2 regions of the Buttiauxella sp. AC038 genome follow, and region 2 is predicted to be linked to the other one. Evidence: predicted binding sites of a transcription regulator. Region 2 holds the regulator's gene; the other holds the start of a gene.
What was found. Region 2 encodes LexA, which represses DNA repair genes until DNA is damaged. Its sites were predicted from a motif close to TNCTGTATGTACATACAGNA; they were not measured.
Positions count from the first base shown of each region.

Region 1 (4,434 bases), on a different contig from region 2:
CAAATGCCGGAGAATGTTGTAGACGGCTGGGGTAGTAAAGATGATAGGGGGGACGCGGTGGACACCAGTTTGTCAGTACCTGGACTAACATCCCGTTTTCAAGATAAGTCTCGACGGTATCTAGCGGCAGATAAGCAAGTCCCAGTCCATCCAGGGCGGCTTGCCTCATCATATTTATTGTGCTGAAAGTCGCTCGTCCATCAATACGGACCTTAATTTCCGTCTCATCCTTGCGAAACTCCCAGGTATAGAATCCGCCATGAGTGGGCAGACGTAATCTGATACAGCTATGGTCGTTTAAATCACGAGGCGTTACCGGATGGGTTTTTCGCTTGAAATAAGAGGGCGCTCCGACCACTGCAAAACGGAAGTCCCTGGCAAGAGGCAGGGAAATCATATCCATATCGACCTGTTCGCCCAACCGAACGCCAGCATCATAACGCTCAGCGACAATATCTTTGAGTCCGTACTCGCTGATAATTTCAATGTTGATATCGGGATACTCAAGCATCACCGGGGCGAGTTTAGGCCAGAGAATTGTATCGGCTGCATGTTCAACGGCAGTAATACGCACAGTACCGGCTGGTTTTTCTCTCAACCCGCTGAGTGCGGCGATCTCACTTTCAATTTCGTCAAAATGTGGTCCTATACGGGAAAGTAGCCGTTCGCCAGCTTCTGTCACAGAAACGCTACGCGTTGTACGGGTAAGAAGACGAAGGCCAAGATCAGCTTCAAGAGTCCTTACCGTGTAGCTCAGTGCCGACTGCGAGACACCTAACTGAGCAGCCGCTTTTGTGAAACTTTTTTCACGGGCAACTGCGATAAAAGATTGATAATCGTTCACATTTCTACGGCGCATTTATTGACCAGGTTCTTTTGGATTAATATTTCTTACGTATAAAATAATTCCTGGCATGGAGGTTTGTCTATTGGTAACGATCCAATGTTCCTCATCCACGACAAGTAACCATTAGCACTCACTAATGCTCAATAGAACCAAGGCTTACCAACTTCCGCTTTTGGCACAAGGCGGACTATCAAGTGTTCCCCCTGAAAGGATACGAAACATATGCCGAACCTTAATATTTCAAAGAATATGAGAACTAAAAGTTATCCCGCTTTCCTCTTCCTTCTCATACACCCAGTCTTTTTTTCGTCACGGAACATCGCATTCAGGATCGTAACAAATTTTCGTATACACGCAGTGAGAGCTACCTTTTTCGGCTTTACCCGTAACAGCAGCCCGGTATAAAAACTCTTGATTTGCCGTTAAAACGTACGGCTGAAAGCATTGCCCTTCCCGTTTTTTTCATCTGTTCACGCAGCTGATTATCCGGTACACCGCTCTTCCTGAGCAAACCGGTAACGATTGTCTCAACCACGTTCCTGAACTGAGCCATATTTTACCCTCCGGGAAATTTTGTGCCTGTATTCAGAGCGCTGACCAAAACCAGATGTTTGATAAGATCTGCGGGCCTGAAGACGGGTTCGGGTGGTTTTTGTCACTTCTCTGCCTTGCGAATACCCGCTGTCTGAGTGAGGTATGGCCAGCCTGCATTTTCCATCGCAACTGGTTTTCTAAATAATCATAGCGGAGCGCAGCGACATCCGTTTCTCATGTTCCTTCTGCAGTGCTCATCTATCCTTAGAAGACCATTGTGCGGAGGCAATATGTGCGGAAGATTCACGCAGTACAACACACGCGAAGAATATCTTAGCTGGCTTGCTGACGAGTCTGAGCGGGATATCCCCTATGATCCGGAACCCCTCGGCCGATACAACGTCGCACCCGGTACGAAGGTTCTGCTGCTCAATGAACGGGATAACATTCTGCATCTCGATCCGGTGGTCTGGTCTTTTGCGCCAGCGTGGTGGGGTAAACAACCCCTCATCAATGCCCGGGTTGAAACGGCCGCAACGAGCAGGATGTTTAAGCCGTTATGGACACATGGACGGGCAATCGTTTTTGCTGATGCCTGGTATGAATGGAAAAATGAAGGAGGAACTAAACAACCTTACCTGATATATCGAGAGGACCGGCATCCACTTCTCTTCGCCGCTATTGGCCATCCCCCGTTTGAGCGAGGAGATGAACACGAAGGTTTTGTTATCGTTACCGCAGCCGCCGATAAAGGTCTCATTGATATTCATGATCGTCGACCTCTGACACTGACGCCATCAGCCGCCAGACGCTGGCTACGACAGGAGACGACAAGCCAGGAAGCAGAAGAAATAGCGCGGGAAGGAAGTGTGACGGCAGATGAGTTTACGTGGCATACCGTCACTCGGGCTGTGGGGAATGTCAAAAATCAGGGGGCCGGGCTGATTGAGCCGATCGATAAATCGCCATAGCGGATCTACAAGGAATCACACAGAGTTATCCCCTGAAAATGTGGATAAGTCATCCAACTATTTTTCACGACAAAACAGGAAACTACCAGAAAGAGGGGGCATAACGCTTGCAACCGCGCATAAACAGTAAATAATACTGTATATAAAAACAGTTATATTTTCCGGAGTTCGTTTATGTTGCGCTTCATTCCTTCAGCCACAACCCCAGACATTGTCAGGCTTCCGCTCTTTACAGAGCGTTGTGCTGCCGGCTTCCCCTCCCCTGCTCAGGATTATGTTGAAGCAGAACTTGATTTGAATGAGTACTGCATTCGCCGAAAAGGATCGACTTTCTTTGTCAGGGCAATTGGCAGCTCAATGACAGATATCGGGCTTAATGATGGTGATTTGATGGTTGTGGACAAGGCGGAACGGGCACAACACGGTGATATTGTTATTGCAGAAATAGAGGGAGAATTTACGGTAAAACGTCTGTTACTGAAGCCCCGACTGGCCCTGCAGGCGATGAATCCCGCCTTTCCCACCTTATACCCCGACCCGGAACAACTTGAGATTTTCGGCGTAGTGATGGCCTTTGTGCACAAAACGCGGAGTGGTGACTGATGTATGCCCTGGCGGATGTGAACGCATTCTATGCCAGTTGTGAAAAGGTCTTCCGGCCAGACCTGCGAGGGAAACCGGTAGCCGTGCTCAGCAATAACGACGGGTGTGTGATTGCCCGCTCGGCTGAAGCGAAGCGGCTCGGGATAAAAATGGGGATGCCGTGGTTCCAGCTCAGGCAGATGCAACTGCCGGAAAAGCTTCATATCTTTTCGAGTAATTATGAGCTCTATGCGAGCATGAGCAACCGAGTCATGTCTCATCTGGAGGAACTGGCTCCTCGCGTCGAACAGTACAGTATCGATGAAATGTTCCTGGATATTCGCGGCATCGACAACTGTATTGATTTTGAAGATTTCGGCAGGCAGCTGCGTGAGCATGTCAAAAATGGTACCGGACTGACCATAGGGGTCGGAATGGGAATTTCAAAGACTTTAGCAAAATCAGCACAATGGGGTTCTAAAGAGTGGCCACAGTTTCATGGTGTGCTGGCGCTGTCCCCTGGAAACAGACAGAGAACGGCTAAATTGCTTTCTCTTCAGCCCGTCGGGGAAGTCTGGGGCGTGGGTAACCGACTGACTAAAAAACTACATGCCATGGGGATCACCACGGCCCTTCAGCTGGCGCAGAGTCATCCCGCCTTTATCCGACGGAACTTCAGCGTGGTTCTCGAGAGGACAGTTCGGGAGTTGAATGGCGAGCCGTGTATTTCGCTTGAAGAGGCTCCGCCCCCAAAACAACAAATCGTGTGCAGCCGCTCGTTCGGAGAACGGATCACAACTTACGATGCGCTGCGACAGGCGATATGTCAGTACGCTGAGCGGGCTGCTGAAAAATTACGGGGTGAACGCCAGTATTGTCGACACATCGCAGTGTTTGTAAAAACGTCACCCTTTGCTGTTAACGAAACCTATTACGGTAACGTTGCGAGTGAAAAGCTGATGAATCCAACTCGAGATACCCGTGACATTATCGCTGCTGCCGTGAAGTCGCTCGACAGGATTTGGCTCGATGGATACCGTTATGCAAAGGCTGGCGTGATGCTGAATGATTTCACACCGACGGGTGTGTCTCAACTTAACCTGTTTGATGAGATACAACCACGTGCTCACAGCGAGCAGCTGATGAAAGCACTGGATTCGATTAATCATTCAGGACTGGGAAAGGTCTGGTTCGCAGGGCGTGGTATCGCCCCGGAGTGGCAGATGAAACGAGAAATGCTTTCACCTGCCTACACAACACGATGGTCTGAACTACCGGTAGCTAATATCCGATAATCGGTCCCGATTTTTTTCAAAGGAATATCTATTTCCAAGCAACTCAGATCTCGTATTACCAATATCCAAGTTATCCCATAAACAGGTTGGGACCATGGTCTCAGTTAGCAGGTTGGGACCGTGGTCCCAGTTAGCAGGTTGGGACCGTGGTCCCAGTTAGCAGGTTGGGACCGTGGTCCCAGTTAGCAGGTTGGGACCGTGGTCC
Region 1 is NZ_CEEDCQ010000004.1:43,936-48,369, forward strand. It holds gene AC0IXI_RS23795 (LysR family transcriptional regulator) at 1-859, opposite strand, end outside; gene AC0IXI_RS23800 (SOS response-associated peptidase family protein) at 1,672-2,352, shown strand; gene umuD (translesion error-prone DNA polymerase V autoproteolytic subunit) at 2,527-2,955, shown strand; gene AC0IXI_RS23810 (Y-family DNA polymerase) at 2,955-4,229, shown strand.
Region 1: umuD (translesion error-prone DNA polymerase V autoproteolytic subunit) is a predicted target of LexA. The motif match lies at 2,487-2,506, and genes of this name have one in related genera.

Region 2 (4,434 bases):
GCCTTCGATGACAGTCATATCATCGTCAGTCAGTTTGCCCCATTTCTCTTTTACTGTGCCTTTAAACTGTTTCCAGTTACCGCCGATTTCGTCTTTATTCATAATAATATCCTCATCGTTCGGGGGGAAGAACTGCTAAAAAATTACCAACGTCCAATGTGCTGCCATTTGGCCAACACCACTCTATCTGCTGGACGTGATAATAATTGTAGTCAAGGATATGGTGGTGGGGAGAAAACTAAGAATCTTTAACCATACGGCTTAACTTTGTACATTGTTAAACCAGCTATTTTGCTGCCAGTGACGACGCCAAATCCAACCTAACGCCAGCCCCCGCAGAGCAAGGAATACCGCTACAGACAGCCATAACCCGTGGTTGCCTAAATACGGAACAGTGAAGAGCGTTAGGCCGAAACCAACAGCGGCAACCGCCATGCTATTACGCATCTCAGCGCCTCTTGTCGCGCCAATAAACATCCCATCCAGCAAGTAGCACCAGACACCAACCACGGGTAACACAATCTGCCAGTGGAGATAACGATCGGCCTGTAGCTGTAATTGGGAAATGGACGTCAGAAGAGAAACAATTTGCTCGCCAAATAGGGCATACACCACGGCAAACATGAGCGCGACTAAACCCGCCTGCCGACAAGCTGCCCCCCAAACCTCGAGCAATTGACCACGATTCTTTGCACCATAAGCTTGCCCGGAGTGAGCTTCAACAGCATAGGCAAAACCATCAAGCGCATAAGCGGTAAACGTCAGGAGAGTCATTAACACCGCATTGACGGCGACAATTTCGCTGCCTAAGCGCGCACCAAAGATGGTGACTGAAGCAAAGCACACTTGCAGTAATAACGAGCGCAACATGATGTCCCGATTAAGCGCCAGTAAGCGCCGAACATTGCCACGCCAGGACTGTTTGAGCATCTCAAAGCTGATACCTCGCAAGCCCATAGCCTTCTTCACCATCAGCAATCCGATGAAAAATGTCGCGTATTCAGCAGTAACAGTCGCAAGTGCCGCCCCTTGAACATCAAGGTGCACCCCCATCACCAGCCACACATCCAGTACGATATTCAGAAGATTGCCGACTACCAGCAAGATAACCGGAGCTCGTGCGTATTGAACCCCTAGCAACCATCCCAGTAAAACGAGGTTGGCAAGCGAGGCTGGCGCACTCAGCCAGCGGATTTCAAGAAAGCGTTGCGCTTGTACGAGCACATCCTGATTGCCGCCGACAATTTGTAAAGCGAGTGAAATGAGGGGATCGCGCAGTAAGACAATTGCCACCCCTGCCCCTAGTGCCAGTAATAATGGTTGCACCAGTGCACGAGCTAACGCTGAGGGATTATTGGCACCAAAAGCCTGAGCAGTTAAACCTGTGGTACTCATTCGCAAAAACAGCAGCAACATAAACAGGAAGCTGGTTGCTGTCGCACCAATGGCAACACCGCCCAGATAAACAGGACTATCCAGATGACCAATAACAGCCGTATCGACAAGGCCAAGCAGCGGAACAGTAATGTTGGAGAAAATCATGGGTAAAGCGAGGCGCCAGAGCGCACGATCCGCTGTGGAGAATAATTGCATGACATCTCCTGAAGGAGATCAAAGATAATTAAGGCAGTGATGCGCACTTTAAATGCGCATCACCTAAAGAGATTTTACAGCCAGTCGCCGTTGCGGATAACCCCAACAGCCAGCCCTTCAATAGAGAAGTTATGCTCGCGTAGGTCAACCACGATCGGTTCAAACTCACTGTTTTCTGGCAACAGATGAACGGTGTTGCCCTGTTGTTTTAAGCGCTTAACGGTAACTTCATCATCGATACGCGCGACAACAACCTGGCCATTACGCACATCCTGGGTTTTATGAACCGCAAGCAGATCGCCATCCATAATGCCGATGTCTTTCATCGACATACCGCTGACGCGCAGCAAGAAGTCGGCATTTGGTTTAAACAGTGATGGGTCGACCTGATAATGGCCTTCGATGTGTTGCTGTGCAAGGAGTGGCTCACCTGCAGCAACACGCCCAACCAGTGGAATACCGGTCACTTCTTCCACCAACAGGCGGATACCACGGGATGCGCCAGAAACAATTTCAAGCACACCTTTACGGGCAAGTGCTTTTAAATGCTCTTCAGCGGCGTTCGGAGAACGGAACCCCAGACGTTGAGCAATCTCGGCACGAGTCGGTGGCATGCCGGTCTGGCTGATATGATCCCGAATAAGATCAAACACCTCTTGCTGCCTGGTAGTTAACGCTTTCATTCCGCCCCCTGGGTGTTTATACAGTTATGCTGTGAGTATATACAGTCAAAGGTCAATTTGGAACCACAAATTAAGCAAAAAACCAGGCACTTAACTATTCTGGAAAGATCACCGCAAATGCGACCAAAGCAGCGTGACCCAGGTAATTACCGCGAGGATAATTGAAATTAATACTGCGGCCGAGCCCATGTCTTTGGCTCGCCCGGAAAGTTCGTGATAATCAGTGCCAACACGGTCGACAAGAGCCTCGATAGCGCTGTTGAGGATCTCGACAATCATGACCAACACGACTGAGCCGATAAGTAGAATGCGGGTAATGGGGTCGACATCTAACCAACATGCGATGGCAATGGCGATAACGGCAGAAACGCCTTCCTGGCGGAAAGCTGCTTCATTGATCCAGGCTGCTTTGAGCCCTTTCCATGAGTAGCCTGCGGCTTTGATGATACGGGTAAGTCCAGTGGTACTGCTCGCCATTTTAGGAAACCTTTTCAAATTATTTGCATCAATGCTTGTCAAAATTATAACGCCACAGAAATCTGGGTGAGATTCTGATATTCTTGCGGCGAATTTGCATCATTAACCTGAGGCTTTACATCGTTTATGTCAGGCTGGCCAAGAATCTACTACAAATTACTTAATTTACCATTAGGCGTTCTGGTAAAGAGCAAGTCCATTCCGGCAGATCCACAGGCCGAACTGGGCTTAGATCCCACACGCCCAATAATGTACGTTCTGCCGTATAACTCAAAGGCGGACTTATTAACCCTGCGCGCGCAATGCCTCGCGCACAACTTGCCCGACCCTCTCGAGCCATTAGAGATCGACGGTGCGGTATTGCCGCGCTATGTCTTTATCCATGGCGGCCCGCGCGTGTTCACTTATTACACGCCAAAAGAAGAGTCGATCAAGCTATTCCATGATTATCTCGACTTGCACCGCAGCAATCCAAATCTGGATGTGCAGATGGTGCCGGTATCGGTGATGTTTGGCCGCTCTCCGGGTCGCGAAAAAGGCGAAGTTAACCCGCCACTGAAGATGCTTAACGGCATTCAGAAATTCTTCGCGGTATCCTGGCTTGGGCGCGACAGTTTTGTGCGGTTCTCGGCACCTGTTTCGCTGCGCCAGATGGCAACCGATCACGGTACAGATAAAAAAATCGCCCAAAAACTGGCACGCGTGGCGCGTATGCACTTTGCTCGCCAGCGTTTAGCGACTGTAGGCCCGCGTCTGCCGGTACGTCAGGATCTGTTTAACAAACTTCTGGCCTCAAAAGCTATTGCCCGTGCAGTAGAAGATGAAGCGCGCAGCAAGAAAATCTCCCATGAAAAAGCACAGCAAAATGCTGTTGCCTTGATGGAAGAGATTGCGGCGAACTTCTCCTATGAAGCCGTGCGTTTGACCGACCGCGTATTAGGTCTGACGTGGAACCGCCTGTACCAGGGCATTAACGTTCATAATGCAGAACGTGTACGCCAACTGGCTCACGACGGCCACGAGATTGTCTATGTTCCCTGCCACCGCAGCCACATGGACTACATGCTTTTGTCTTACGTGCTTTACCACCAGGGGCTGGTTCCTCCGCACATTGCGGCGGGTATCAACCTGAACTTCTGGCCAGCAGGCCCGATTTTCCGCCGCCTGGGCGCGTTCTTTATTCGCCGTACCTTTAAGGGCAGCAAACTCTACTCCACCGTGTTCCGTGAATATCTTGGCGAGCTGTTTAGCCGTGGCTATTCCGTTGAATACTTTGTGGAAGGTGGCCGTTCTCGTACCGGCCGTTTGCTTGACCCGAAAACCGGCACGCTGTCGATGACCATTCAGGCCATGCTGCGTGGCGGTACTCGTCCAATTACATTGGTGCCAATTTACATTGGCTACGAGCATGTAATGGAAGTGGGGACTTACGCAAAAGAACTGCGCGGTGCGACCAAAGAAAAAGAAAGCTTCATGCAGATGGTTCGTGGGCTGAGCAAGCTGCGTAACCTCGGCCAGGGCTATGTTAACTTCGGCGAACCTATGCCGTTGATGACATTCCTCAACCAGCGAGTGCCTGAGTGGCGTGATTCAATCGACCCGATTGAATCCATTCGCCCGGCATGGTTAACGCCAACGGTTAATGAAATTGCTGCCGAACTGATGGTGCGTATTAACAATG
Region 2 is NZ_CEEDCQ010000001.1:4,656,483-4,660,916, forward strand. It holds gene AC0IXI_RS22035 (CsbD family protein) at 1-102, opposite strand, end outside; gene dinF (MATE family efflux transporter DinF) at 262-1,593, opposite strand; gene lexA (transcriptional repressor LexA) at 1,668-2,276, opposite strand; gene AC0IXI_RS22050 (diacylglycerol kinase) at 2,385-2,753, opposite strand; gene plsB (glycerol-3-phosphate 1-O-acyltransferase PlsB) at 2,880-4,434, shown strand, end outside.